One region of the Streptomyces thermocarboxydovorans genome, then DNA from elsewhere that is predicted to be linked to it. Evidence: predicted binding sites of a transcription regulator. Region 1 holds the regulator's gene; the other holds the start of a gene.
What was found. The regulator HspR, encoded in region 1, represses chaperone genes until heat shock. The targets are predictions, from matches to a motif close to TTGAGNNNNNNNNNCTCAA.
Positions count from the first base shown of each region.

Region 2: the regulator HspR is predicted to act here: its motif matches at 4,150-4,168, upstream of lon (endopeptidase La).

Region 1 is NZ_BAAAGU010000045.1:41,317-55,513, reverse strand. Features, by position in the region: gene ABD198_RS21195 (Yip1 family protein) at 1-215, opposite strand, end outside; gene ABD198_RS21190 ((Fe-S)-binding protein) at 503-2,785, opposite strand; gene ABD198_RS21185 (MraY family glycosyltransferase) at 3,110-4,540, shown strand; gene dnaK (molecular chaperone DnaK) at 4,693-6,537, shown strand; gene grpE (nucleotide exchange factor GrpE) at 6,534-7,253, shown strand; gene dnaJ (molecular chaperone DnaJ) at 7,290-8,459, shown strand; gene ABD198_RS21165 (heat shock protein transcriptional repressor HspR) at 8,465-8,917, shown strand; gene ABD198_RS21160 (sugar ABC transporter substrate-binding protein) at 9,203-10,309, shown strand; gene ABD198_RS21155 (hypothetical protein) at 10,524-10,700, opposite strand; gene ABD198_RS21150 (helix-turn-helix transcriptional regulator) at 11,036-12,064, shown strand; gene ABD198_RS21145 (helix-turn-helix transcriptional regulator) at 12,027-13,010, opposite strand; gene ABD198_RS21140 (helix-turn-helix transcriptional regulator) at 13,007-14,029, opposite strand; gene ABD198_RS21135 (helix-turn-helix transcriptional regulator) at 14,026-14,197, opposite strand, start outside.
Region 2 is NZ_BAAAGU010000019.1:73,783-87,979, forward strand. Features, by position in the region: gene ABD198_RS11430 (multifunctional oxoglutarate decarboxylase/oxoglutarate dehydrogenase thiamine pyrophosphate-binding subunit/dihydrolipoyllysine-residue succinyltransferase subunit) at 1-1,027, opposite strand, end outside; gene ABD198_RS11435 (HAMP domain-containing sensor histidine kinase) at 1,326-2,432, opposite strand; gene ABD198_RS11440 (response regulator transcription factor) at 2,429-3,169, opposite strand; gene ABD198_RS11445 (spermine/spermidine synthase domain-containing protein) at 3,293-4,006, opposite strand; gene lon (endopeptidase La) at 4,191-6,605, shown strand; gene ABD198_RS11455 (lysozyme) at 6,724-7,551, opposite strand; gene ABD198_RS11460 (MarR family winged helix-turn-helix transcriptional regulator) at 7,784-8,278, shown strand; gene ABD198_RS11465 (hypothetical protein) at 8,299-9,084, opposite strand; gene ABD198_RS11470 (nitrate- and nitrite sensing domain-containing protein) at 9,479-13,003, shown strand; gene ABD198_RS11475 (roadblock/LC7 domain-containing protein) at 13,000-13,503, shown strand; gene ABD198_RS11480 (DUF742 domain-containing protein) at 13,500-13,946, shown strand; gene ABD198_RS11485 (GTP-binding protein) at 13,927-14,197, shown strand, end outside.

The DNA of each region.
Region 1 (14,197 bases):
GGGTACGGCTGAGGCGGTTGCGGGTAGCCGTACGACGGCCCCTGCGGCGTCTGCTGTCCGTACGGGGGGTGTTGCGGGTGCGCGTTGGGAGCGCCGTTGTTGTTCCGGCCGCGTCCGATCCTGAATCCAGCCACGTCTTCGAACGTACCTGGTCGCGGAAGGTCGCGTGTCCGGCCCCCGGTTTTGCGGGCCCCTTTGCGGCCGAGCTGTGACATCCCCTAAGGGGTCGTCAGGCCCGGTGTCCGTCCCCGGTAGTGCGCCGGTCCGTCCCGGGTAGTGCTTCGCGGGAGGCGGTCATCCGTAGGGGGGAGAGAGGGCGGGAGGCAGGTCGTGCCCGGCCGCGCGGGAGAGGGCCCGCTGTACGGGGAAGGCCGTCCGTACGAGCCAGGTGTACGGCGAAGGGCCGCCCGGGGGACGGGCGGCCCTTCGTTCGCGTGTGGTCGCAGACGGCTCAGCGAGCTCGGCCGGCCTCAGCCGGCCCCGCGCCCGCCGACCGCGACGGTCACTTCACCGGCTCCGGCTCCGGCTCGCTCTCGGTCTCGGCGGAGCCTTCGGGGTCGGCCGGGGTCTTGACGGACTCCAGCAGCAGCTGGGCGACGTCGACGACCTGGACGGATTCCTTGGCCTTGCCCTCGTTCTTCTTGCCGTTGACCGAGTCGGTGAGCATGACCAGGCAGAACGGGCAGGCGGTGGAGACGATGTCCGGGTCGAGGGAGAGGGCCTCGTCGACGCGCTCGTTGTTGATGCGCTTGCCGATGCGCTCCTCCATCCACATCCGGGCGCCGCCGGCGCCGCAGCAGAAGCCGCGTTCCTTGTGGCGGTGCATCTCCTCGTTGCGGATGCCGGGGACGCTGGAGATGATCTCGCGCGGGGGCGTGTAGATCTTGTTGTGGCGGCCCAGGTAGCAGGGGTCGTGGTAGGTGATGATGCCCTCGACCGGGGTCACCGGGATCAGCTTGCCCTCGTCGACGAGGTGCTGCAGCAGCTGGGTGTGGTGGATGACCTCGTAGTCGCCGCCGAGCTGGGGGTACTCGTTGCCCAGGGTGTTCAGGCAGTGCGGGCAGGTGGCGACGATCTTCTTGGCCGACTTCGGCTTCTTCGACTCGGGCGTGACGTTGCCCTCGTCGTCCATCTCCTCGCCGAACGCCGTGTTCAGCGCGGCGACGTTCTCCATGCCGAGTTCCTGGAAGAGGGGCTCGTTGCCCAGGCGGCGGGCGGAGTCACCGGTGCACTTCTCGTCGCCGCCCATGATCGCGAACTTGACGCCCGCGATGTGCAGCAGCTCGGCGAAGGCCTTGGTGGTCTTCTTGGCGCGGTCCTCCAGGGCGCCGGCGCAGCCGACCCAGTACAGGTACTCGACCTCGGAGAGGTCCTCGATGTCCTTGCCGACGATGGGGACCTCGAAGTCGACCTCCTTGAGCCACTCCAGGCGCTGCTTCTTGGCCAGGCCCCAGGGGTTGCCCTTCTTCTCCAGGTTCTTGAGCATCGTGCCCGCCTCGGACGGGAACGCGGACTCGATCATGACCTGGTAGCGGCGCATGTCGACGATGTGGTCGATGTGCTCGATGTCCACCGGGCACTGCTCCACGCAGGCGCCGCAGGTGGTGCAGGACCACAGCACGTCGGGGTCGATGACGCCGTTCTCCTCGGCGGTGCCGATCAGCGGGCGCTCGGCCTCGGCGAGGGCGGCGGCGGGCACGCCGGCCAGCTGCTCCTTCGTCGCCTTCTCCTCGCCCTCCATGGTCTTGCCGCCGCCGGCCAGCAGGTAGGGGGCCTTGGCGTGGGCGTTGTCCCGCAGGGACATGATCAGCAGCTTGGGGGAGAGGGGCTTGCCGGTGTTCCAGGCCGGGCACTGCGACTGGCAGCGGCCGCACTCGGTGCAGGTGGAGAAGTCCAGCAGGCCCTTCCAGGAGAAGTGCTCGACCTGGGAGACGCCGAAGACGTCGTCCTCACCGGGGTCGGTGAAGTCGATCGGCTTGCCGCCGCTGGTCATCGGCAGCAGCGCGCCGAGCGAGGTGGAGCCGTCGGCGTTGCGCTTGAACCAGATGTTCGGGAAGGCCAGGAAGCGGTGCCAGGCGATGCCCATGTCCTGCTTCAGCGCGACCGTGATCATCCAGATGAAGGAGGTGGCGATCTTCAGGCCGGCGAAGAAGTAGACCAGGTTCTGCAGCGTGGGGACGTCCAGGTCCTGCAGGGCGGCGACGACCGGGTACGAGATGAAGAAGGAGGCCTCGTAGCCGTCGACGTGGTGCAGGGCGCCCTCGAGGGCGTGCAGCATGAAGATGCAGACGCCGACGATCAGGATGACGCCCTCGACGAAGTACGCCTGGCCGAAGCTGGAGCCGGCGAAGCGGGACTTGCGGCCCGGCTTGCGCGGGTGGCTCAGCTGCCGGATGACGATCAGGGTCAGGATGCCGAGCACGGTCATCGTGCCGATGAACTCGACGAAGACGTTGTACGGGGCCCAGTCGCCGAGGACCGGCAGGATCCAGTCGGCCTGGAAGAGCTGACCGATCGCGTTGACGATCGTCAGCAGCAGGGTGAAGAAGCCCACCGCCACGAACCAGTGCGCGACGCCGACGATGCCCCAGCGGTTCATCCGGGTGTGGCCGAGGAACTCACGTGCCACGGTGAGGGTGCGCTGCGCGGGCTGGTCGGTGCGGGTTCCGGCCGGAATCGGCTGGCCCATCCGCATGTGGTTGACGATCTGCAGGACAGCGCGGCCGAACAGTGCCACGCCGACCACGATCAGGACCAGCGACACGATGATCGCGGCGAGTTGCATTGGGGGCTCCTCGGGCCTGCGAGGGTTGCGAAGGGGCGGTATTACTAAGCGGTAACTTATGCAGTCCGTTCGAGATTACCCCTATCTTCGGCCGCACTGTAGCCGGGTACGGGGTGATCTGAATCGCTGAGGGTTGCCTGACATGGCGCCCGGCGGCACGGCTCCCGCGGCCTCCGGCGACACGGCCGGCGGTATGGCCCTGAGGGGAGCTATTGCGCCGGACGGGGGACGGGCGGCAGCGCCGAACGGGGTGTCCGTGATGGCACCTCGCTTCCGATCGTGTTATTCACGCCAAATCTGTACATACGCCCCTAACTTATATCCGTGCTCTACGGGATCGTCGTCGCCATCACCGCTCTGCTGCTCTCCGCCCTGCTCGCGGCGGCGCTGCGCGGGCCCGCCCTGCGCCTCGGCGCCGTGGGCCGGCGGCGGCAGCGGGCGGTTCCGCTGTCCGGGGGAATCGCCGTCCTGCTGGTCACCGCCCTGGTCACCGGTGTCGGTGACTGGACGGGGGTCGCACCGCTCGGCAGCGGGGCCGGACGGATGCTGGTGGCCGGGGTCTGGGTCGGCGCGCTCGGGCTGCTCGTGGACCACTGCCGGCTGCGCTGGTGGGTGCCGCTCGCCGGTACGGCGCCGGCCGCGCTGGTCGTCGTTCCGTACGCGGAGACCGGGCCGTGGGCCGGGCTGCTGGCCGCGGGGTGGATCGCCTGCGTCACCGTGGCCTTCCGGGGGCTCGACCACGCCGACGGGCTGGCCGGGAGCGTGGCGGTGGTGACCGCGTTCGGGGTGGCGGCCTGCGCGGCCGTGGAGCTGATGGACGGGGTCGCGGTGCTGCTGAGCGTGCTGGCCGCGGCGCTCACCGGCTTCCTCATGCACAACTGGCATCCGGCCCGGGTCGCGCTGGGCGCGGGCGGGGCGCTGTTCGCCGGGTTTCTGCTCGCCTCGGCGGCGGTGTTCGTGCGCGCCGGGCACGGGCTGGACGCGAGCGCCTGGGTGCTGTTCGCGCTGACCGCGGTGGTGTGCGCGGACGCCGTCCTGGTGGTGCTGTCGCGGTGCCTGGCCCGCAGGCCCCTGCCGCGCGGCCGCCCGGACCATCTCGCCCACCGTCTGCGGCGCCTCGGGCTCGCCCCGCGCGCCGCTACCGTACTGCTGGGCGCCGGCGCGCTCGCCGGTGTCACGGTCGCGGTGCTCACCCACGCGGGCCATGCCTCCCAGGGAGGCGTGCGCTGGGTGGCGGCGGTTACCGTGGTGGTGGTCCTCGCACTGGTGCGGGTTCCGGTGTCGACGGCGGCGCCGGAATCGGCCCGGACGACGGTGAGGGCGACGGTACGGACGCATGCCGGGACGGCGGCGTCACGGACAACGGCAACGGCAAGGGCGACGGCAAGGGCGACGGCAAGGGCGACGGCGACGGTGAGAACGCCGGCCGGGGCGGCCGGAAGGGCCGTGAAGGGGTCCTACGGCCGTACGGCGGCCGGAGCCGGACCCGGAGCCGGACCCGCAGCCGGATCCGGAGCAGTGAAGGGAGCCGGTCCCCGCGGCCGGTCCCAGGCGGGGCGACCCGGGCGGCCCGGGCAGCCGGGGCGATCCCCGGTCACCGCCACCGCTCCCCGCCCCCGCTCGGTCGGCCCGGTCGCCGACCCGCCCCGCGGGCGCCTGCGCCGGGCACCCGGTGTGCCGCGCAGCCGGTCGTCCGAGGAGCCGCCCGCACGGGCCCGGCGCCTTGCGCGTCAACTTCCTTTTCGGAGCCCATAGCCGATCCCCGGCCGCATCCTCCCAGGTCAGAGGATCGTTGCGTGTAATGAACAGATAAGAGTTGAGTCTGAGCGACTCAGGTCTGTTGACCCGGCCTCCCGGTGTCAGGCATGCTTGAGTCCGTTCCACTCAAGTCAGCTGGAGGAATCGAAATGGCACGTGCGGTCGGCATCGACCTGGGCACGACTAACTCCGTCGTCAGCGTTCTGGAGGGCGGCGAGCCCACCGTCATCACCAACGCCGAGGGCGCCAGGACCACGCCTTCCGTCGTCGCCTTCGCCAAGAACGGTGAGGTGCTGGTCGGTGAGGTGGCCAAGCGCCAGGCCGTGACCAACGTCGACAGGACCATCCGGTCGGTCAAGCGCCACATGGGCACCGACTGGAAGATCAACCTGGACGGCAAGGACTTCAACCCGCAGCAGATCAGCGCCTTCGTGCTGCAGAAGCTGAAGCGGGACGCCGAGGCGTACCTGGGCGAGAAGGTGACCGACGCGGTCATCACCGTCCCGGCGTACTTCAACGACGCCGAGCGCCAGGCGACCAAGGAGGCCGGTGAGATCGCCGGTCTGAACGTGCTGCGCATCGTCAACGAGCCGACGGCCGCCGCACTGGCCTACGGCCTCGACAAGGACGACCAGACCATCCTCGTCTTCGACCTCGGTGGCGGTACCTTCGACGTCTCCCTGCTGGAGATCGGCGACGGTGTGGTCGAGGTGAAGGCCACCAACGGTGACAACCACCTCGGTGGTGACGACTGGGACCAGCGCATCGTCGACTACCTGGTCAAGCAGTTCCAGTCGGGCCACGGCGTGGACCTGTCCAAGGACAAGATGGCGCTGCAGCGTCTGCGCGAGGCCGCCGAGAAGGCGAAGATCGAGCTGTCCTCGTCCACCGAGACCTCGATCAACCTGCCCTACATCACCGCCTCGGCCGAGGGCCCGCTGCACCTCGACGAGAAGCTCACCCGTGCCCAGTTCCAGCAGCTGACCGCGGACCTGCTCGAGCGCTGCAAGACCCCGTTCAACAACGTGATCAAGGACGCCGGCATCTCCGTCAGCGAGATCGACCACGTCGTCCTGGTCGGTGGCTCGACCCGTATGCCCGCCGTCGCCGACCTGGTCAAGGAGCTGACCGGCGGCAAGGAGGCCAACAAGGGCGTCAACCCGGACGAGGTCGTCTCCATCGGCGCCGCGCTCCAGGCCGGTGTCCTCAAGGGCGAGGTCAAGGACGTCCTGCTGCTGGACGTCACCCCGCTGTCCCTCGGCATCGAGACCAAGGGCGGCATCATGACCAAGCTGATCGAGCGCAACACCACGATCCCGACCAAGCGCTCCGAGATCTTCACGACGGCCGAGGACAACCAGCCGTCCGTGCAGATCCAGGTCTACCAGGGCGAGCGCGAGATCGCGGCGTACAACAAGAAGCTCGGCATGTTCGAGCTGACCGGTCTGCCGCCGGCGCCGCGCGGCGTCCCGCAGATCGAGGTCTCCTTCGACATCGACGCCAACGGCATCATGCATGTCACGGCGAAGGACCTCGGCACCGGCAAGGAGCAGAAGATGACCGTCACCGGCGGCTCCTCGCTCCCGAAGGAAGAGGTCGACCGCATGCGCGAGGAGGCCGAGCGCTACGCGGAGGAGGACCACAAGCGCCGCGAGGCCGCCGAGACCCGCAACCAGGGCGAGCAGCTGGTCTACCAGACCGAGAAGTTCCTGGCCGACAACCAGGACAAGGTCCCCGGCGAGATCAAGACCGAGGTCGAGGCGGCCGTCGCCGAGCTGAAGGAGAAGCTCAAGGGCGACGACACCGCCGAGATCCGCACCGCCACGGAGAAGGTCGCGGCCGTCTCCCAGAAGCTGGGCCAGGCCATGTACGCCGACGCCCAGGCCGCGCAGGCGGCGGGCGGCGCCTCGGCCGGTGCCGGTGAGACCAAGGCCGACGACGACGTCGTCGACGCCGAGATCGTCGACGACGACCGGAAGGACGGTGCCGCGTGACGGAGGAGAACCCGGGCTTCGACGAGCAGCAGCAGCCCCGGCAGCCGCAGCAGCCGCAGCCCGAGGTCCCCTCCGGCGCCGCTTCCGAGGACGCCGAGCCGCAGGCCGCCCCCACCCCCTCCGCGGAGGAGGAGGCGGCGGCCCCGGCCGGGGACACGGGCCAGAACGCGGCCCTGGTGGCTCAGCTGGACCAGGTGCGCACCGCGCTCAACGAGCGCACCGCGGACCTGCAGCGGCTCCAGGCCGAGTTCCAGAACTACCGCCGCCGGGTCGAGCGCGACCGGGTCGCGGTCAAGGAGATGGCGGTCGCGAACCTGCTGACCGAACTCCTTCCCGTGCTCGACGACATCGGCCGGGCGCGGGAGCACGGCGAGCTGGTCGGCGGCTTCAAGTCGGTCGCCGAGTCGCTGGAGACGACCGTGGCGAAGATGGGCCTGCAGCAGTTCGGCAAGGAGGGCGAGCCCTTCGACCCGACGATCCACGAGGCCCTGATGCACTCCTACGCCCCGGACGTCACCGAGACGACCTGCGTCGCGATCCTCCAGCCGGGGTATCGCATCGGCGAACGCACCATCCGCCCCGCGCGGGTGGCCGTCGCCGAACCGCAGCCGGGCGCGCAGACGGTCAAGGCCGACAAGAAGGCCGAGAGCGCCGAGAACGCCGGTGCCGCGGACCAGGCGGACGACAAGGAGAACGGTGGCCCGGAGGAGGGCTGACCCAATCACGGACAACGGGAAGGAGGGACGTCGGGGATGAGTACCAAGGACTTCATCGAGAAGGACTACTACAAGGTCCTCGGCGTCCCCAAGGACGCCACCGAGGCCGAGATCAAGAAGGCGTACCGGAAGCTCGCCCGCGAGTACCACCCGGACGCCAACAAGGGCAACGCCAAGGCCGAGGAGCGGTTCAAGGAGATCTCCGAGGCGCACGACGTCCTCGGCGACCCCAAGAAGCGCAAGGAGTACGACGAGGCCCGCGCACTGTTCGGCAACGGCGGCTTCCGCCCGGGGCCGGGCGCCGGCGGCGGCACGTTCAACTTCGACCTCAGCGACCTGTTCGGCGGTCCGGCCGGGCAGGGCGGAGGCTTCGGCGGCGGTCTCGGTGACGTCTTCGGGGGCCTGTTCGGCCGCGGCGGCGGCGCGGGCACGCGGACGCAGCCGCGGCGTGGCCAGGACATCGAGTCCGAGGTCACGCTCAGTTTCACCGAGGCGATCGAGGGGGCGACCGTCCCGCTCAGGATGTCCTCCCAGGCGCCCTGCAAGGCCTGTTCGGGCACCGGCGACAAGAACGGCACACCGCGTGTGTGCCCGACCTGCGTCGGCACCGGGCAGGTCGCGCGGGGCAGCGGCGGCGGCTTCTCCCTCACCGACCCCTGCCCCGACTGCAAGGGGCGCGGTCTGATCGCCGAGACCCCTTGCGACGTCTGCAAGGGCAGCGGCCGGGCCAAGTCCTCGCGGACGATGCAGGTGCGCATCCCCGCGGGCGTCAGCGACGGCCAGCGGATCCGGCTGCGCGGCAAGGGCGCACCGGGCGAGCGCGGCGGTCCGGCGGGCGACCTGTACGTGGTCGTGCACGTCGGCAAGCACCCGGTGTTCGGCCGCAAGGGCGACAACCTCACCGTCACCGTGCCGGTGACGTTCGACGAGGCCGCGCTCGGCGGCGAGGTGCGGGTGCCCACGCTGGGCGGGCCGCCGGTCACGCTGAAGCTGCCGCCGGGCACGCCCAACGGACGCACCATGCGCGCCCGGGGCAAGGGCGCGGTACGCAAGGACGGCACCCGCGGTGATCTGCTGGTCACCGTCGAGGTGAGTGTTCCCAAGAACCTGTCGGGGAAGGCTCGTGAGGCGCTGGAGGCGTATCGCGAGGCAACCGCGGGTGAGGACCCGCGGGCGGAGCTGTTCCAGGCCGCGAAGGGAGCTTGATTGAGATGGACGGCCGTCGACGGAATCCGTATGAACTGACCGAGGACACCCCGGTCTACGTCATCTCGGTGGCGGCCCAGCTCTCCGGCCTGCACCCGCAGACCCTGCGGCAGTACGACCGTCTGGGGCTGGTCTCGCCGGACCGTACCCCGGGGCGGGGCCGCCGCTACTCGGCCCGCGACATCGAACTGCTCCGCCAGGTGCAGCAGTTGTCGCAGGACGAGGGCATCAACCTGGCCGGAATCAAGCGCATCATCGAACTGGAGAACCAGGTCGCCGAACTCCAGGCGCGGATCGCGGAACTGGAGGACGCGCTGGACGGCGCGGCGGCGGCGATGCGCCAGCGCGAGGCGGCCGTCCACGCCTCCTACCGCCGCGATCTGGTCCCGTACCAGCAGGTGCAGCAGACCAGCGCGCTGGTGGTCTGGCGGCCCAAGCGGCAGCAGCAGTCGGACTGACACCTTCCGGGGTTCCGCTTCGGGGCCCGGAAGCCGGCGTCGGCCTCCGGGCCCCTTCGCGTGCCCGTGGGAGCGCGCACACATCAATGACCGGCGTATGTGCAGGTGTTCGCGGTTGCCCCGCGATTCCTCCCCGGGTCCCTCACGAGATCAGCGGAGCGTGTCGTATCCACTTCGTTAAGTGGTTCCTCTTGACGCCGATGGCGGGTGAAGATTGGCTTTTCAGTCACATGGGTCGCACTGCTGTGCCCACGTCCCGAATTACGTACTGAAGTGGACCTTCGCATGCGTCGTCGTATCGCCATATCCGTGGCCGCCACCTCCGTGTCCGTGATGCTCGCCGGCTGCGGCGTGCTCGACGCGACGGGAAGCAGCGACGACGCCAGCCCCACCAAGGGCAACGACGTGAAGATCGGCCTGCTGCTGCCGGAGAAGGCCAACACGCGCTACGAGCAGTTCGACTACCCCATCTTCAAGCGCAAGGTGGACGCCCTCACCGGCGGCGAGGGCCAGGTCGTCTACGCCAACGCGGACGCGGACGCGGCCAAGCAGGAGAGCCAGCTGCAGCAGATGATCGACGACCGGCTCGATGTCATCGTGCTGGACGCGGTCGACTCGCACGGCATCGCGGACGGCGTGAAGAAGGCCAAGGAGGCCGGCATCCCGGTCATCGCCTACGACCGGCTCGCCGAGGGCCCGATCGACGCGTACATCTCCTTCGACAACGAGCTCGTCGGCCAGGTCCAGGGACGGTCGCTGCTGGAGGCCCTCGGGGACGTCAAGGGCACCGACAAGATCGTCATGATGAACGGCTCGCCCACCGACCCCAACGCCAAGCAGTTCAAGGCGGGCGCGCTGTCGGAGATCAAGGGCAAGGTGACCATCGCCGCGTCCTTCGACACCAAGGGCTGGAAGCCGGAGAACGCCCAGGCCAACATGACCCGGGCGATCAACGAGATCGGCGCGGAGAACATCGCCGCCGTCTACTCCGCCAACGACAGCATGGCGGGCGGCATCGTCAAGGCTCTCCGGGCCGCCGGCGTCACCGACCTGCCGCCCATCACCGGCCAGGACGCGGAGCTGGCCGCGGTGCAGCGGATCCTCACCGGCGAGCAGTACATGAGCGTGTACAAGTCCTACCCGCAGGAGGCCGAGTCCGCCGCGGAGATGGCCGTGGCGAAGATCCAGGGCAAGGACATCCAGTTCGACGCGCTGACCCGCGACCGGGTGGACAGCCCCACCCACAAGAACATCCGGGCCCAGCTGGTGCCGGTGGTCGCGCTGACCAAGGACAACATCAAGGACACGGTCATCGCGGACGAGATCTACGAGGTGTCGGACATCTGCACCGCCAAGTACAAGGCGGAGTGCGAGGCGATCGACCTGAAGTGAGCGCGGGCCCGCGTGAGCAGGGCGGGTCGCCTGAAGTGAGCGCGGTCCTGCATGAGGTGAGCGCGGGCTTGCGTGAGGTGAGCGCGGGCTTGCGTGAGGTGAGCGCGGGCCGGCCGAGCGCTCGGGTCCGCCTGGTGTGAGCGCGGTGCGCTCGACGTGACAGCCGTGGTGAGCACGGCCCCGGCCAGGGGGGACGGCGGCCGGGGCCGCGCGTTCAGGGGGAAGCGGGCGGGCAGTCCTCGCCCAGCAGCCTGAGCCACTGCCGCTCGCGCTCCGTCAACGGGCAGCGCACGGAAGCACCGCTCCTGCTCGCCGCGCCGCCCTCCGCCTCGTGGTGAGGCGTGGAACTGGACTCGCTGTCCGACTTCTCGCTGACATCCCACCTGGTCACAGTGGTGCCCTGCCTTCCCCGTCAAGCCCGGTCATGCCTGGGCGGCCAGGGCCGCGTCGGCGGCAGCCCTGGCCGGACTCCCCCGTGAGTCCCCCGTGTTCCCCCGCGGATCCCCCGTGTTCCCCCGGGAAACCCCCGTGTTCGAGACAATCCCATCTCCGCCCGCACCGACACCACCCTCATCTTGTTGCAACGGGTCATCCCGGGGGAGTGCACATAGCGGAATCCGGGCCATCAAAGGGGGCGATTCCGCGGTCGAGCCGTGTTGCGCAGCACGTTCCGTCCGCGCATAGTTGCGCTGCGGAAAGGCGCTGCAACCGGGGGTGGAACGGGCGATGGCCGGGCACGGGACGGACGAGCATCCACACGGTGCTGACCGACTGTGCGAGGCCGGGGACCGCGTGTACTCCCGTGCCGTACGGCGCGGGCGCGTGCACCGCCGGGACGCCGAACCGGTTCCCTGCCTCCTCGAACTCGCCCTGCTGCACCCCGACCCCGACGACATGGACTGGCTGGTGCCGACCTCGCCCCAGGAGGTCATGACCCGGCTGCTGCGCGAGGTATACGAGGAGATCAGCACCAGCCGGCGCCGGGTGGGCTCCGCGGTGGAGGCCTTCGAGTGGTACGCGGGCCTGGGCCGCCAGGTGCAGCCCGCACCGGCGGCGGAGGGCCCCGCCATCCGCGTCCTGGACGGACTCGCCCGCATCCAGGCGGCGATGGACGAGGCGACCCAGGCGTGCACCGCCGAGGTGCTGACCGTCCAGCCCGGCGGCATCCGGCGCGAGGCGGAACTCTCCGAGGGCCTGCACCGGGCGATGGCTCTGCGCCGGCGCGGGGTGCGGATGCGGGACCTGTACACCCATGTGGCCCGGCACGGCCACGGGCTGCTCTCCTACCTGGAGTTGATGGGCGGCGCGGTGGAGGCCCGCACCCTGGACGAGGTGACCGAGCGCCTGATCCTCTTCGACCGCACGGTCGCCTTCATCCCCGCCAACGCCGAACGCACCATGGCCCTGGAGCTGCGCCACCCCGCACTGGTCGACTACCTGGTGACCGTCTTCGACCGCTTCTGGCGCCTGGCCATCCCCCTGACCGCGCCGCTCCCCGACACCGGCATCGAGGGCATCTCGCACCGGGAGCGGTCCATCGCGGCGCTGCTGGCGGAGGGCCACCAGGACGCGGTCATCGCCGGGCGCCTGGGCATCAGCGTGCGCACCTGCCGGGCGCACATCGCCCGCCTCTCGGAGACCCTGGGCGCGGCCAGCCGCGCCCAGCTGGGCGTCCGCATAGCCCAGGCCGGCCTGGACCGCTCCCACTCCCCGACCCTCACCGTCCCCGATCAAGAATCCCCGACCGCCCGATGAGGTAGCCGAGCTGGGCTCGGCTCTGGCTGCCGAGGGTGGCGGCGAGTTTGGCGATGTGGACGCGGGCGGTGCGGACGTTCATGCCGAGGCGTTCGGCGATCGCGGTGTCGGTGTGTCCTTCGACGAGGAGTTCGGCGATGGCGCGCTGGCGCGCGGTGATGCCGTCGGGGGAGGGCGGCTGGACGGCCTGGGGGAACATGGGGGTGGCCAGGCGCCAGAGCCGTTCGAAGGTCGTTGCGAGGAAGGTGACGATCGCCGGGTGACGGATCTCCAGTGCGGTGGTCCGGTCCGCTCGGGCGGGAATGAAGGCGACTCGGCGGTCGCAGACGAGAAGTCGGTCGGTGACCTCGTCGAGCGTGCGCGCCTGGACGTCGCCTCTCAGTTGCTCGTAGCGGGCGGCGACTTTGGGGGCGTGCCGCAGAGTGTGCGGGTAGAGGGCGCGGATACGGCCGCCGCGGTCGAGCAGCGCCTGATCACGCCGGAGGGCGGACTCGTCGGTGACCCCGCCGGAGTGGGTGGATCTGGCGCGGGGCTGGATCGCCAGGATTTCGGAGGCATCGGTCACTGCCTCATCGATGGCCCTGTTGATGCGTTCGAGCGAGGTGTGGAGCGTGAGAGCGGACGTCGTCGACGCAGCGTCCTTGTGCTCGGTGGCCGTGAGCAGTGGTGCGACAGCCTCCACCAGCCGCTGCTCCCGGCGACGTTCGTCGGCGATGCCCTCCGCGGAGGCGCGCAGGAGGCGACGCAGGACGATCTGGGGTGCCACCGGCGTCCATGTGCCCGGGGCTTCGACGGAGGGTTGCAGCAGGCCGAGGTCGGTCAGGCATGTGGCGTGCTCGACCTCCTGAGACGACAGGGAGTCCTCGTGCAGGGCCCGTTGGTAGAGCTCCCTGCCTGTGGCGCAAAGCTCCTCCATGCCGTGCACGGGATGCGGCATCGAGGTCACGTGTCGGCTCCCTGGTGATCGACGTGGTCGACGTGGTCGACGTGATCGAGGATCCCTGACTGGCCGATGAGGTAGCCGAGCTGGGCGCGGCTCTGGCTGCCGAGGGTGGCGGCGAGTTTGGCGATGTGGACGCGGGCGGTGCGGACGTTCAAGCCCAGTCGTTCGGCGATGGCGGTGTCGGTGTGGCCCTCGATGAGGAGTTCGGCGATGGCGCGCTGCCGGGGAGTGAGCCCGTCGGGCCCCGCCTGGGGGGTGCGCTGGGGGAACATCGGCTTCGCCAGGCGCCAGAAGCGGTCGAAGGCGGTGGCGAGGTAGCCGACGATCGCCGGATTGCGTATCTCGGCCGCGAGCGAGCCGTCCTCGTCGGCGGGCAGGAAGGCGACCGCACGGTCGACGATGATGAGCCGGCCGGGCACCTCGGTCAGCGCGCGGGCCTCGAGGTCTCCCCTCATGTCCTGGCGGGAGATGACAGCGGGGAGGTGGCGCATCGTCTCCTGGTAGAGCGTGCGGACGCGTACGCCGCGGTCCAGTACTTCCTGGTCGCGTTCGTAGGCCAGCGCGTCGGCGTGATCGCCTCGGGGGCCGGTGAGGCCCGCTCGGGGCTGGACGGTGAGCACTTCGTGGGTGCTCTGGGCCATGGCGTCCGTGATGGCCTGTTTGATCCTCCTGGTGCCGCTGAGGATCTTGATGGTGGGGGTGCCGTCCTCAGGTGTGGGGGAGGCGCCGATGCGCGACAGGGCCTGGAACATGCCGGCGACCTCTTCCTCGCGCCGCCGGGCCTCGGCGATGCGTTCGCCGGACTCGCGCAGGTAGCGGTGGAGGGCCACCAGAGGGGCGGTCGGCTCCAGCCTTGTCACGTCGTCGAGGGCGGGATGCAGCAGGTCCAGGTCGATCAGACAGGGGGCCGCCTGGGCCTCCTGGGCCGGCACCGAGCCCTCGCGGAGGGCCCGTTCGTAGAGCCGGGCAGCCGCGGCGCACAGCTCCTCCACCCCGTGCTCGGCGTGCGGCGCCGAGTTCACTTGCCGTCTCCTCCGTGTTCGAGGATCCCCGACTGCGCGATCAGATAACCGAGTTGGGCACGGCTGCCGCTGCCCAGGGCAGAGGCCAGCTTGGCTATGTGGGCCCGGCACGTGCGGACGTTCATACCGAGGCGGCGGGCGATCGCCTCGTCGACGTGGCCTTCGACG
Region 2 (14,197 bases), on a different contig from region 1:
AGTCCATGGAGCCGACGCCCATGATCAGCGACTGGCCGGGCATCAGGCGCGGCACCGAGTGGACGGTGCCCAGGCCACCGGGGTTGGTCAGGGAGACCGTCACGCCGGTGAAGTCGTCCATCGTCAGCTTGTTGTCGCGAGCACGACGGACGATGTCCTCGTAGGCCTGCCAGAACTCGAAGAAGTTCATGGTCTCGGCCTTCTTGATCGCCGCGACGACCAGCTGGCGGTCGCCGTTGGGCTTGACCAGGTCGATGGCGAGGCCGAGGTTGATGTGCTCCGGCTTGACCAGGGTGGGCTTGCCGTCCACCTTCGCGTAGGACCAGTTCATCGACGGCATCGCCTTGATCGCCTGGACCATGGCGTAGCCGATGATGTGCGTGAAGGAGATCTTCCCGCCCCGGGCCCGCTTGAGGTGGTTGTTGATGACGATCCGGTTGTCGAACAGCAGCTTCACCGGAACGGCGCGCACCGAGGTGGCCGTCGGCAGCTCCAGGGAGGCGTCCATGTTCTTGGCCACCGCGGCGGCCGGACCGCGCAGGGTCACCTTCTCGGGGCCGCTCGCGGCCTCGCCGTCGGCCTGGCCGCTCGCGGCCTCGCCGTCGGCCTTCGCCTGAGCCTTCGGCTGGGCGGCGGCGGGCTTGGCGGCCGGGGCCGCGGCCTTCGCCGGAGCCTGGGCCGGGGCCGCCTTCGCGGCGGGCTGCGCCGGAGCGGCCGGCGCCTGCTGCGCGGCGGGCTTGGCCGGGGCGGCCTGGGTGGGGGCCTTGGCGGTGGGCTGAGCGGTGGGGGAGGTGCCCGCGGCCCCCGTGGCCGCGGTACCCGCCGGAGCCGAGGCGGAGGGCGCCCCTGGCTTGTAGTCGGCGAAGAAGTCCCACCAGGCTCGGTCCACCGAGTTCGGGTCCTGGAGGTACTGCTGATAGATCTCGTCGACGAGCCACTCGTTCGCACCGAACGCGGCCGCGGGGTTCTTGCCCGCTTGGTCGGTGTCGGTCGAGATGCTCGAGTTACTGGGGGACTGTGGCGACACGGCGGCAACCGCCCTCTTCCGCTTCACAAGGTGATGGACAGCGGAAATAAAGGCTACGCCCCCAGGCGCGAGAAGGTCAGGCCGGGCCCGTTCAACGTCGTGCAAGTCACATTGATCAGCGTGTTTCGGCGCGGGAAATGGCGGGAAACAAGCGAGGTTTTGCTTCTTCCGGCCGTATCAGGGATGCGTCGGCCGAGGCCCGTCGCGCGGCGCCGCGCGGGTCCGTGGCTGATCACACGTGTCCGCCAGCGCGGACGCCTGTGGATCTTGAGGCTCCGGTTCGAACTTTACGTCAACTTTACTGAGGCGGGCTGCCCGGAAGAGTGACAAGGATTCGGCAACCACGCTCCGATTCGGCCACGCCGATCTTGCCGCCGTGCAGATCGACGGCCCAGCGGGCGATCGCCAGGCCCAGACCGGTGCCGCCGTCGCTGCCCGGGCCGTGCGGCCGGTTGACGCTGCCGCGGTTGAAGCGCTCGAAGACGCGGTGCCACTCGGCGCGCGGGATGCCCGGCCCCTCGTCGAGGACCTCCAGCTCCAGCGACTCCGGCTGCGGGCCGCGCCGCGCCTTCACCGTCACCCGGCCGTGCGGCGGGCTGTGCTTGACCGCGTTGTCGATGAGGTTGGCGACCACCTGGTGGATGCGCTCGGGGTCGGCGTGCGCGGTGAGCTCCGGCGGCGAGACGTCGAGGTGCAGATGGACGTCGGTGCGGGTGTGGCTGCCCGAGCCGCTGGCGATGCCGGCGCGGGCGGAGGCGACCAGGTTGGCCTCCTTGAGCACGCCCGACAGGTACGGCCACACCTCGAAGCGCCGCTGCTTGAGCGGGACCACGCCGTTGTCCAGGCGGGACAGGTCCAGCAGGGTCTCCACCAGGCGGCCGAGGCGTTCGGACTGCTTCAGCGCCGTGCGCATGGTCTCCGGGTCGGCCTCGGTGACCCCGTCGACGATGTTCTCCAGCACCGCGCGCAGGCCCGCGATCGGGGTGCGCAGCTCGTGCGAGACATTGGCCACGAGCTCCTTGCGGCGCCGGTCCTGGGCCTCCAGCTCGTCGGCCATGACGTTGATCGTCTGCGCCAGGTCGCCCAGCTCGTCCTTGCGGTTCACCTGGACGCGGCGGGTGTAGTCGCCCTGCGAGATCGAGCGGGCCACCGCGTTCATGTCGTCCAGCGGCGCGGTGAGCGAGTGCGCCACGAACTGGGTGATCAGCAGCGTGGCGATCATGGAGAAGACCATGATGAACCGCAGCTCGGTCTTGGTGTGCACCGCGATCATGGACAGACCGGTGGTGATCAGCACCGAGACGACCACCAGGGCCGCCAGCTTGGTCTTGATCGAGAACGGGCTGACCCCGGCCCAGGACCTGGGCGCCCCGCCACCTCTGCGCGCGGCCGGCCCGTCGCTCATGGCGTCGGCGTCTCCAGGGCGTAGCCCACGCCGTGCACGGTTCGGATGCGCTCGGCGCCGATCTTCCGGCGCAGCGCCTTGATGTGGCTGTCGACGGTGCGGGTGCCGGAGGCGTCCGCCCAGTCCCACACCTCGGCCAGCAGCTGCTCGCGGGAGAGCACCGCGCGCGGGGTGTTGGCCAGGCAGACCAGGAGGTCGAACTCGGTGGGCGTCAGGTGGACGTCCTCGCTGCGCACGCGCACCCGGCGCTGTGCGTGGTCGATCTCCAGCTCGCCGAGGCGCAGGATGCCGCTGCGCGGCGTGGTGGCCGCCAGCGCGGCCCGCTCCATGCGGCGCAGCAGTACGTGCACGCGCGCCGCCAGCTCCCGCATGGAGAACGGCTTGGTCATGTAGTCGTCGGCGCCGACGCCGAGGCCCACCAGCATGTCGGTCTCGTCGTCGCGCGCGGTGAGCATCAGCACCGGCACCGGCCGCTGCGCCTGCACCCGCCGGCAGACCTCCAGGCCGTCGAAGCCCGGCAGCATGACGTCGAGGATCAGCAGGTCGGGCTGCCATGCCTCCGCGGTGTCCACCGCGGACGGGCCGTCGCCCGCCGTCTGCACCAGGAATCCCTCGGCGCGCAGGCGGGTCGCGATGGCGTCCACGATCGTCGCGTCGTCCTCGACCACCAGGATCCGCCGCTGCGCGCCGGGTGTGGTCGCCGCCGTGCCGTTGTGGGAGGTGTGTGTCTGCTCCATCGCCCGCCCCTGAGGTGTGCTTTCCGGAATCCGTGGGGTGATCCGTGATCAGCGCAGGACTGCGCTTGACGCTTGAATGATCTGCGTCAGTGCAGCAGCGTACGGGGAGTCGCGGCGCCTTAGCTATCCAGGGCGTACGCCGAGGTGCACGACGTCCGGAACGCCCCGGGCAACGGGGATCTCTTCGGTACGCACCTGACGGAACCCGGCATTCCACAAGGTTTCTTCGAAATCCGCGGACGGCTGCGCCGACCACACGGCGAGCACGCCCCGCGGCCTCAAGGCCCGTGCGCAGGCCGCCAGTCCGGCCGGCGAGTAGAGCCCCTGGTTGTCCTCGGTGACCGTCCAGTCGGGGCCGTTGTCGATGTCGAGACACAGGGCGTCGAATGTGGCGTATGTCTCATTGACGTACGTGATCAGGTCCGCCTCGACGATCTCGGTGCGCGGGTCGGCGAGCGCCTCGGCGCTCAGCGCGCCCAGCGGGCCGGTGCGGTGCCAGTCGATGACCGCCGGCTCCCGCTCCACCACGGTGATCCGTCCCCAGCGGTGGTCCGCGGCGGCGTGTGCGAGCGAGAAGCCGACGCCCAGCCCGCCGATCAGGATGTGCGGAGCCGGGCGCGGTTCGTCCCCGGCGCGCCGGTCGGCGGCGTCCAGTTCGGCCAGGGCGGCGTCGACCAGCCGCCGCTCCGAGCGGCCGTCGGAGGTGTCCATCAGGAAGCAGCCGTTGGCGATGATCTGCAGCAGGCCGCCGTGCCTGCGCAGCACGACCTCGCCGTACGGGCCCTCGCGGCGGTCCAGGACTTCGGGTGCATCGGGAATGTCGTACGGGGTGGACATCCGTTCATCTTGGCAGGCCCCGCATCCCTCCCGGGGCGACCGTTTTCCCCTGTACGGGTGATCGCCCGTCCAGGGGATCGCCTCCCCGCGGGTGATCGCTGTGAGCGAACAAACCTTGGGGAACATTCTGGGGCTCACGAGCATTGAGCCGGTGTAGCTCAACTTGACTGCCGAAGGGACGATCATGGCTGCTGAGTCCACACCGCTCGCCCTGCCCGTGCTGCCGCTCGACGACGAGGTCGTGCTGCCCGGGATGGTGGTCCCGCTGGACCTGAGCGACTCCGAGGTGCGCGCGGCTGTGGAGGCTGCGCAGGCCGCAGCCCGGAACGAGCCGGGCAAGCCGAAGGTGCTCCTGGTCCCCCGCATCGACGGCACCTACGCCGGCACCGGCGTCCTGGGCACCGTCGAGCAGGTCGGCAGGCTCGCCGACGGCGACCCCGGCGCCCTCATCCGCGCCCGGACCCGCATCAGGATCGGCGCGGGCACCACCGGGCCCGGGGCGGCGCTGTGGGTGGAGGGCACCCCGATCGAGGAGCATGTGCCCGACCCGCTGCCCGGCCAGGTCATCGAGCTGGTCAAGGAGTACAAGGCCCTCGCCACCTCCTGGCTGCGCAAGCGCGGCGCCTGGCAGGTGGTCGACCGGGTCCAGGCGATCGACGACGTCTCCACGCTCGCCGACAACTCCGGCTACTCGCCGTTCCTGACCACCGAGCAGAAGGTGGCGCTGCTGGAGACCACCGACCCGGTGGCCCGGCTGAAGCTGGCCACTCAGCAGCTGCGCGACCACCTCGCCGAGCAGGACGTGGCCGAGTCCATCGCCAAGGACGTCCAGGAGGGCGTCGACAAGCAGCAGCGCGAGTTCCTGCTGCGCCGCCAGCTGGAAGCCGTGCGCAAGGAGCTGCGCGAGCTCAACGGCGAGGCGGAGGGCGACGAGTCCGACGACTACCGTGCCCGCGTCGAGGCCGCCGACCTGCCGGAGAAGGTGCGCGAGGCCGCGCTCAAGGAGGTCGACAAGCTGGAGCGCGCCTCCGACCAGTCCCCCGAGGGCTCCTGGATCCGCACCTGGCTCGACACCGTCCTCGAGATGCCGTGGAACGAGCGCACCGAGGACTCCTACGACATCCGGGCCGCCCAGGAGGTGCTGGACGCCGAGCACTCCGGCCTGGAGGACGTCAAGGAACGGATCATCGAGTACCTGGCGGTGCGCAAGCGGCGTACCGAGCGGGGCCTCGGTGTGGTCGGCGGGCGGCGCGGCGGCGCCGTGCTCGCCCTGGTCGGGCCGCCCGGCGTCGGCAAGACCTCGCTCGGCGAGTCCGTCGCCCACGCGATGGGCCGCAAGTTCGTGCGCGTCGCCCTCGGCGGCGTCCGCGACGAGGCGGAGATCCGCGGACACCGGCGCACCTATGTGGGCGCGATGCCCGGCCGGATCGTGCGGGCCATCAAGGAGGCCGGGTCGATGAACCCGGTGGTGCTGCTCGACGAGATCGACAAGGTGGGCTCGGACTTCCGGGGCGACCCGGCAGCCGCCCTGCTCGAGGTGCTCGACCCGGCGCAGAACCACACCTTCCGCGACCACTACCTGGAGGTCGAGCTCGACCTGTCCGACGTGGTCTTCCTGGCCACCGCCAACGTCCTGGAGGCCATCCCGGAGGCGCTGGCCGACCGGATGGAGATCGTCCGCCTGGACGGCTACACCGAGGACGAGAAGATCGTCATCGCCCGCGAGCATCTGCTCCCGCGGCAGCTGGAGCGCGCGGGACTCGCCCAGGACGAGGTCACCATCGAGGAGGGCGCGCTGCGCAAGCTCGCCGGCGAGTACACGCGCGAGGCCGGCGTGCGCAACCTGGAGCGCTCCATCGCACGGCTGCTGCGCAAGGTGGCCGCCCAGGTCGAGCTGGGCGAGCGGGAGCTGCCGTTCACCATCAGCGAGGCCGACCTGCGTCCGCTGATCGGCCGCCCGCACCACGTGCCCGAGTCCGCCCAGGACCCGGCCGAGCGCCGCACCTCCGTCCCCGGTGTCGCCACCGGGCTCGCGGTGACCGGCGCCGGCGGCGACGTGCTCTACGTGGAGGCGTCGCTGGCCGACCCGGAGACCGGCGCGTCCGGGCTGACGCTGACCGGGCAGCTGGGCGACGTGATGAAGGAGTCCGCGCAGATCGCGCTGAGCTTCCTGCGCAGCCACGGCGCCGAGCTGGAGCTGCCCGTGGGCGACCTGAAGGACCGGGGCGTGCACATCCACTTCCCGGCGGGCGCGGTCCCCAAGGACGGCCCCAGCGCCGGCATCACCATGACCACGGCCCTCGCCTCGCTGCTGTCGGGCCGGCTGGTCCGCACCGACGTGGCGATGACCGGCGAGGTCTCGCTGACCGGGCGGGTGCTGCCCATCGGCGGGGTGAAGCAGAAGCTGCTCGCCGCCCACCGGGCGGGCATCAAGACCGTGATCATCCCCAAGCGCAACGAGCCCGACCTGGACGACGTGCCGGAGGAGGTGCTGGACAAGCTCGACGTCCGCACCGTCACCGACGTCCGCCAGGTCCTCGAGCTGGCGCTGTCGCCGGCCACCAACGGCACGGCGCCCGAGGTTCCGGTAGCCGCGTGACGGAGGCGACCGGATGAGGGGAGGCCCGGGTCCCGTGAGGGAGGCCCGGGCCTTCACCTTGCGGTGCCGTGCGTCCGCCGGCCGGACGACGGGGGCGGGTGCGCCGTGCCGCCGCAGTTCAGGTGCCCAGGGCCAGCCTCCGCAGCTGGTCGAGGCCGCCGTTGAAGCGGTCGTGGTCGCCGACCGTGGGACCGGTCGAGGTGTACTGCCACATCGTGTAGTAGCTCCAGCCCGCCGGCAGCTCGCCCGCGGAGGAGGCGTACCGGGCGATCCACAGCGGAGTGGTGGCGGCGAAGCCGGAGTAGTTGCCGGTGCACTGCTTCCACCAGCTGGTCGAGGTGTAGAGCACCGGGTTGCGGCCGGTGCGGGCCCGGTACTGGTTCAGGAAGTCACGGATCCAGCTCACCAGCGCGCTCGGCGACTTGCCGTAGCAGGCGTCCCCGTACGGGTTCCACTCCATGTCCAGCGCGCCCGGCAGGGTGCGGCCGTCGGCGGACCAGCCGCCGCCGTGGTCGACGAAGTAGTCCGCCTGGGTGGCGCCGCTGGAGGTGTCGGGCGTGGCGAAGTGGTACGCGCCGCGGATCATCCCGGCGTCGTACGAACCACCGTACTGCTGCGAGTAGTAGGGATTCCGGTAGTACGTCCCCTCCGTGGCCTTGGCGTAGGCCCAGCGGACGCCGCTGCTCCACAGGGTCGGCCAGGCCACATTGCCCTGGTGGCTGGAGACGTCCACGCCCTCGGTCTGCGCCGCGCGCTCGGCGGGCAGGCCGCCCCGGCCGTCGTGGGGCACCACGCCCATGCCCATGTAGGCGGAGCCGCGGGGCGGGACGGCGGGCGGGGACTCGGCCGCGGCGGCCAGGTGGGGCAGGGAGAGGACGGCGAGCAGGGCCGCGACCACGGCCGTGAACGCCCGTAACCCGGGCAGTCCGGATATGCGTTCGGGCATGAAGCACCTCCGTCGGTGGGGGGAGCCAGGCGCTGACACGTGTCAGCCGCCGCCGTGCGGCGGGCATGCCTCGTCCGCGCCTGGTGAAGGGAAAGCTGCGCACGCAGACGTGCAGCGGGAAGGAGGTCCGGGCGCTGCCGTTGGTCTACGCCTGCGAAATACTTACCGGGCAGCGTGGATGTCGCCACTTGGCGAAAACTTTCACGACCGGGAAACCTAGGCAGGGGCTGACGTGCAGGAAGACGGAAACGGCAGCGCGGGGCGCGCCGCGTCCCCGGCGCCCGGAAGCGGCGCGGACCAGCCGGGGTTCCTCGCGCTGGAACGGGAGTTGACCGTCCTGTTGCGGCGCGCCCGGGCCAATCAGGGGGAGATGGCCAGGGAGGTCCACCCGGACCTGGAGTCCTCCGCGTACGGGCTGCTCGTCCGGTTGGATGAATGCGGCCGGCAGCGGGCCACCGAGCTCGCCGCCTACATCGGCGTCGGCAAGGCCACCATGTCGCGTCAGCTGCGCGCACTGGAGGAGCTGGGGCTGGTCGCCCGCGAGCCCGATCCGGCCGACGGCCGCGCCTGGCTGGTCGCGCTCACCCAGGAGGGTCAGGACCGGGTCCGCAGGGTCCGCGAGGCGCGCCGCGCGCGTTACGCTGGACGGCTGGCGGACTGGGACCCGCTGGAGGTGGCCGAGCTGGCGCGGCTGCTGGGGGAGCTGAACCGGAGCATGGAGAAGTAGCCGAAGCCCGGCCGGCCGCCTTACAGCTCCACGTACACCGCGGTCGCGTCGTCGTGGCGCTTGCCGCGGCCGGGGACGGTGCCCTCGGCCCCGTTCCGTTCCAGGTCGCGCACCCGGTCCACCAGGGCCTGTGGACCCTCCTTGCGGACCAGGGCCAGGCAGTCGGACCAGTCGCCCTGCGCAAAACGCTCCACCCAGCGGGCGGCGCCGTCCGTCAGGGCGAGCAGGGCACGCACCTGCCCGCGCGGCAGCGAACCGGTGACCGCGCGTGCCGCCACCGACGGGTCCGCCGCGGCCGTGAAGAAGCCGCCCTCCTTGTTACGCACCGTGGCGTCCACCAGGGCGTCCGTGGCCAGCGCCGAGCGGGGCAGCAAGGACAGCCGCTCGTCGAGCAGCGGGGTGACCGCGCCCGCCGGCGACTCGGCCAGCAGCACCGAGTCGGACAGGACGAGATAGTCCACCGAGGCCGGTGACCAGCGGGCCAGCACGACCGTCGCCTGGGGCGTACGAGGGTGAGAAAGGTCACAACTTCCGGCGTGACTCTCGGCCGTCCTGGAGATGGCTTCCGCCAGCACCTCGGTCAGGGGGACATCCGGGAGCGAAACGGTCAGTTCCGTCAGCGCCCCGCCCAGCCGGGCCGTGAACCAGGGGACCGAATGCAGACAGCCCGTCCCGGTCCTCGGCGGCGTCACCCCGTCCAGGACGACGAGCGCGCCGCCCTGTCCGGAGGCCGGAAGTCCGACGCTCGCGAAGTCCTCGTTGGGGCGGTCCGGATCACCCGGTTCCGAAACAAGCTCCGTACGCATCCGGCCAGTCTGCACGACCCCTTCACAAGGGTCGCAAGAGGCTGGCAACCTCCGCCGAATCCTCGCTCTCGTGCAGGTCAGCCGCCCACTTTGCGGCGGAATGCTGTGCTCCGGGAAGGCGTGACGGCGAATCCTGCCACCGCCCGGCCCTGACGTCCAACCGGCTTGCCACGCAAGGCCACTGCATCGGACAGCGGAACTTGCCCCCCAACTCACGTCCGATGTTCACTCCTTCGAGTGGCGGGTCAGGTGATGCGCATCCACTGCCCACTGGCACTGCAAGGGTCGGGAAGCGATGGGGGCGCCTCGCGGCCCGTCACGGTCGACGGCTCGGGGCAGGCGTCCGCGCCCGTTGACGGAGCGTCACCCGGGCCCACGGGTACACGAGTCAGGAATGCGAGCACCGGTGCAGAAGACGCGGCCTCGTGGCACAGGCAAGCAGACGACCCCCACCGGGGGCACGGAGCAGAAGCCCACCGTCGGCAGGGGCCGCCCCACACATGTACGTAACCGGCTCATCGTCGCCGTGGCCGTGGTGGCCGCCGCGATCGCCGGTGCGGGCACCCCCTCGCTGCTCACCGCCTCCGCGCAACTCGGCGACGCCCAGGAGCTGGTGACGCTCTCCGAGCAGACCCGGAACGCCCTCACCCTCGCCCACTCCCTCGCCGACGAGCGGGACGAGGTCACCTCCTTCATCGCCGCCGGCCGCCCCCGGTCCAAGGCGCCGTCCGAACAGCACAGCGCCCGCGTCGACCGGCAGGTCGACGAACTGCGCGCGGACAGCGACACCACCGACGAGCTGCGCGACGACCTCGACGCCATCGCCGCCGTCCGGCGGGCAGCGCTGACCGGCAAGAGCGGCGCGCTCGAGGCCCACCAGGCGTACTCGACCGCGATCAACGAACTGCACCGGCTCGCGGAGCGGCTCGCGGAGAAGACCCCGCCCCGCGCCGGCTCCGGCGCCCACGCGCTCGCCGAGCTGGACTCCGCCGTCCAGCAGGCCGCCGCCACCCGGGGCCTGCTGCTGGCCGCGCTCAGCGTGCCGCGCAGCACCACGACCGTGATCGACCCGGTCACCGGACTGCCCACCACGTCCACCGGCTCCGGCTCCGCCGACACCAAGCGCCGCGACGCGCTCACCGCCGCCGCCGTCCAGGCCCGGCTGCGCTCCGACGCCGCACTCGCCGACTTCCGGGAGACCGCGCCCAAGTCCGCCCGCACCTCGTACGACTCCACCGTGACCGGGCCCGAGGTCAACTCCGCCGAGACGTACCTGGCCCGGCTCACCGACCAGCCGGCGCTCTCCGAGTCCGAACTCGGCACCGACCCCAAGAAGCTGCGCGCCGCCCTCACCGCGCGCATCGACCTGATGCGCGGCGTGGAGTCGGCGCTCTACGAACAGCGCAGCAAGGAACTCGCGCAGCTCAGGGACGACGACGTCACCGCGCTGGAGATCCGCGTGGCCGTCCTCGGCGCGCTGATGCTGCTGGCCGTCGGCATCGCCACGGCCATGGCCCGCACCCTGACTCGCCCGCTGTCGGTGCTGCGGCGCGGCACCGCGCGCCTCGCCGAGGCCGAGGACCCGGCGAGCCAGGAGCCGGTCGCCTTCACCGGCCGCAACGACGAGTTCGCGCAGGTCGTCCGCTCCGTGAACGCGCTGCACGCGCACGCCGCCCAGCTCGCCGAGCGGATCGCCACGCTGGAGACCGACCGCAAGCACCTGATCGGCCAGCGGCAGAAGATGGCCGACGCCCGCGAGGAACTGCGGGCCGAACTCGCCGACGCCACCGCCAGGCTGGAGCGGCACCGGGCGGCCATCGGCGGCACCTTCGTCAACCTGGCGCTGCGCACCCTCGGCCTGGTCGAGCGTCAGCTGAGCGTCATCGAGGGCCTGGAGGAGCGCGAGCAGGACCCGGACCGCCTCTCCACCCTGTTCAAGCTCGACCACTTCGCCACGGTGATGCGCCGCCACAGCGAGAACCTGCTGGTCCTCGCCGGCGCCGAGCACGGCCAGCAGACGGCGGGCCCGGTCCCGCTGGTGGACGTGGCGCGGGCCGCCGTGAGTGAGATCGAACGCTACGAGCGGGTCCGGATCGCGGCCCTGCCGCCGCATGCGCACATCGTCGGGTTCGCCGCGGACGACCTGTCCCACCTGCTCGCCGAACTCCTGGAGAACGCCACCTCCTTCTCCCCGCCGGACCTGCCCGTCGAGGTCTCCGGCTGGCTGCTGGAGAACGGCGAGGTCATGCTCTCCGTCCAGGACGAGGGCATCGGCATGACCGCCGAGCGGCTGGAGCGGCTCAACGCCCGCCTCTGCGACTTCGACCCGGAGGCCGGCTACGACGCGGAGGGCGAGGACGGCCTCGGTCTCGGCCTGTACGTGGTGGCCCGGCTCGCCCAGCGCCACGGGGTGCGGGTCCAGCTGCGGGCGCAGAAGCAGGGCGGCGTGGCCGCGGTCGTGGTCCTCCCCAATGCGCTGCTGGCCGACGACAAGGCGGCGGTCCCCAGCTCCGCCCCCGTCCAGGGCGCCCACCACGGCGTCCACCTCCCCGGCGCCGACGCCGAGGCCAACTCCAACGTCCTGCACGGCCGCACGGAGCAGGGCGACCGCTTGGTCGCCCTGGCCGAGAAGGCGGTGCGCCGCCGGGAGGCGGAGGAGCGGCAGGAGGAGGCCGAGGACGCCACGGAGCCGGCGGCGGACACCGCGGAGCCGGCGGCGCAGCAGGCGACGGGCGGGGAGACGGACGACGGGACCTCGGACGCCGGAGTGACCGGGAAGCCCGGCGCGGAGTCCGGCGAGGAGCCTGGAGACGGCCGGAGCGAGGAGGCCCAGGAGGCGTCGTCCGTGAAGGACGACGAAGCGGCGAAGCCCGCGGAAGACGTCGAGAAGTCCGCTGCGGGGTCCGCCGACAGCTCCGAGTCCCCGCAGCCCGGCGGGGAGTTCGAACGCCTCTGGCCCGAGGAGGCGGACCGGGACCGGCTCGGGAAGCCCGGCGACCACGACCGCTCCGCGGAGCACGGCCGGAACGCCGACGGCGAGGACCGCGGGGACATCGACACCGAGCCCCGTTCCGACGCGGCCGGCGAGCACGTTGGACGCGCCGGTGACGAGCACGCGGAGAGCGCCGCCCGGAGCGAGGCGGGCGGACGCGCCGCGGAGCCCTCGGCGGACGCGCCCGTGCAGCCCGCCGAGACCACCATGGAGCTGCTGCTGCCGTCCCTGACGGACCGGCCCGCCGAGGCGTCCGCCGAACCGGAAGCGCAGGAAGAGGAGCGTGCGGCGACCGCCGAGGAGACCGGCCCCGCCGCCACCACCCGCACCGGCACCGGCGACTGGACCCTCCCCGGTACGTCCGCCGAGCCCTCCGCTGAGCGGACGCCCGGCGACGACACCGCGTCCGCCACCGGCGCCTGGAGCGCTCCCGGCGACACTCCGCGTACCGAGCAGCAGGCGCGGCCCGACGAGCCCGCCCAGCCGCTGTCCGGGCGCAGCGGGGACGAGCAGCCGGCGCGCGCGGAACTCCCGACGCGCCCCGTGCCCGGCACCGGCGCATCCGACCAGGCGACGCGCTCCGGGCTGCCCAAGCGGCCCGTCGCCGACGGTCCCGAGGACGAGCACGCCCGGGTGCCCGACGGCTCCGGTGAGGAGGAGGCCGTCACCGCCAAGGGCCTGCCCAAGCGGACCCCGAAGATCACCGCGCCCGTCTCCGTGCCGCGGCCGCGCACCGGCGGTGTGGACGCGGAGGCGCTGCGCCGGCGGCTCGGCGGCTTCCGGCGCGGCGCGGAGGCCGGACGCCGGGACGTCGAGGCGGAGATCGCGGAGAACACCGGACGCCATCAGCGGCCGGACCAGACCACATCCACTTCTGGCACATCCGAGGAAGCCACGGGGGGCACCGTCGAGGAGGCAAGCAGTTGACCGCGCCCAGTACCTTCGGACTGAGCAGTGAGGCCCGCAATCTGCACTGGCTGCTGACCAACCTGGTCGAGGAGGTGCCCGGCATCCTCTCCGTCGCGGTGGTCTCCTCGGACGGCCTGCTGCTCCTCTCCTCCGACTCCGCGCACGTCGCCGAGGCCCGCGAGGCCCGCACCCGTGAGCGCACCGGTCCCCGGGGCTCCGCCGCGGACCTGGCCACCGTCGTCTCCGGCATCGGCAGCCTCACCGTGGGCGCCGCCCGGCTGATGGACTACGGGCCGGTGAAGCACACCATGGTCGCCATGGACGAGGGCAGCCTGTTCGTGATGTCGATCAGCGACGGCTCACTGCTCGGCGTGCACGGTTCCGCGGAGTGCGACATGAGCGTCGTGGCGTACCACATGGCCCTGTTCGTCGGCCGCGCCGGCCATGTGCTCACCCCCGAACTCCGCAGCGAACTGCGCAAGTCCCTGGAGAACGAGTCCACCGGGAGTACCCGATGAGCAGTACGTCCAGGAAGCACCTCCCCATGCGGGGTGCCGACCGCAAACCCGCCCGGGTGCGCCCGTACTCGCTCACCGGCGGCCGCACCCGCTTCGGGCACGTGCTGCTCGTCGAGACCTTCGTCGGCGCCACCGCCGCGGCGACGGCCGGCGGCGGCACGGCCGCCCTGGACGCCGCCGACGAGCGGCGGGAACTGACGAGCGGTTCGCTGGCGGCGATCATGCCGGAGATGCGGGCCATCGTCGAACTGTGCCGCCGGATGCGTACGGTGGCCGAGATCGCCGCGCTGCTGAAGATGCCGCTCGGCGTGGTCCGCGTGTTGCTCAGCGACCTCGCGGACCAGGGAAAGATCCGTGTGTACGGCACCGGTACGGGCCACGGCACGGGCCGTCCGGACCGCGCTCTGCTGGAAAGGGTGCTCAGTGGACTCCGCCGTCTCTGACGTCTCCGACGCCACGCGAGGCGTCTCCGACTCCCCGCTCGTCACCGCGCCCGAGGAGCCGATGCAGCCCTGGCAGGGGGACCGCACCCGCGCACCGATCGCGACCAAGATCGTGGTGGCGGGCGGTTTCGGCGTCGGCAAGACCACGCTGGTCAGTTCGGTCTCGGAGATCACGCCGCTGCAGACCGAGGCGCTGATGACCGAGGCGAGCGAGGAGACCGACGACCTCACCGGCACGCCGGACAAGCGCA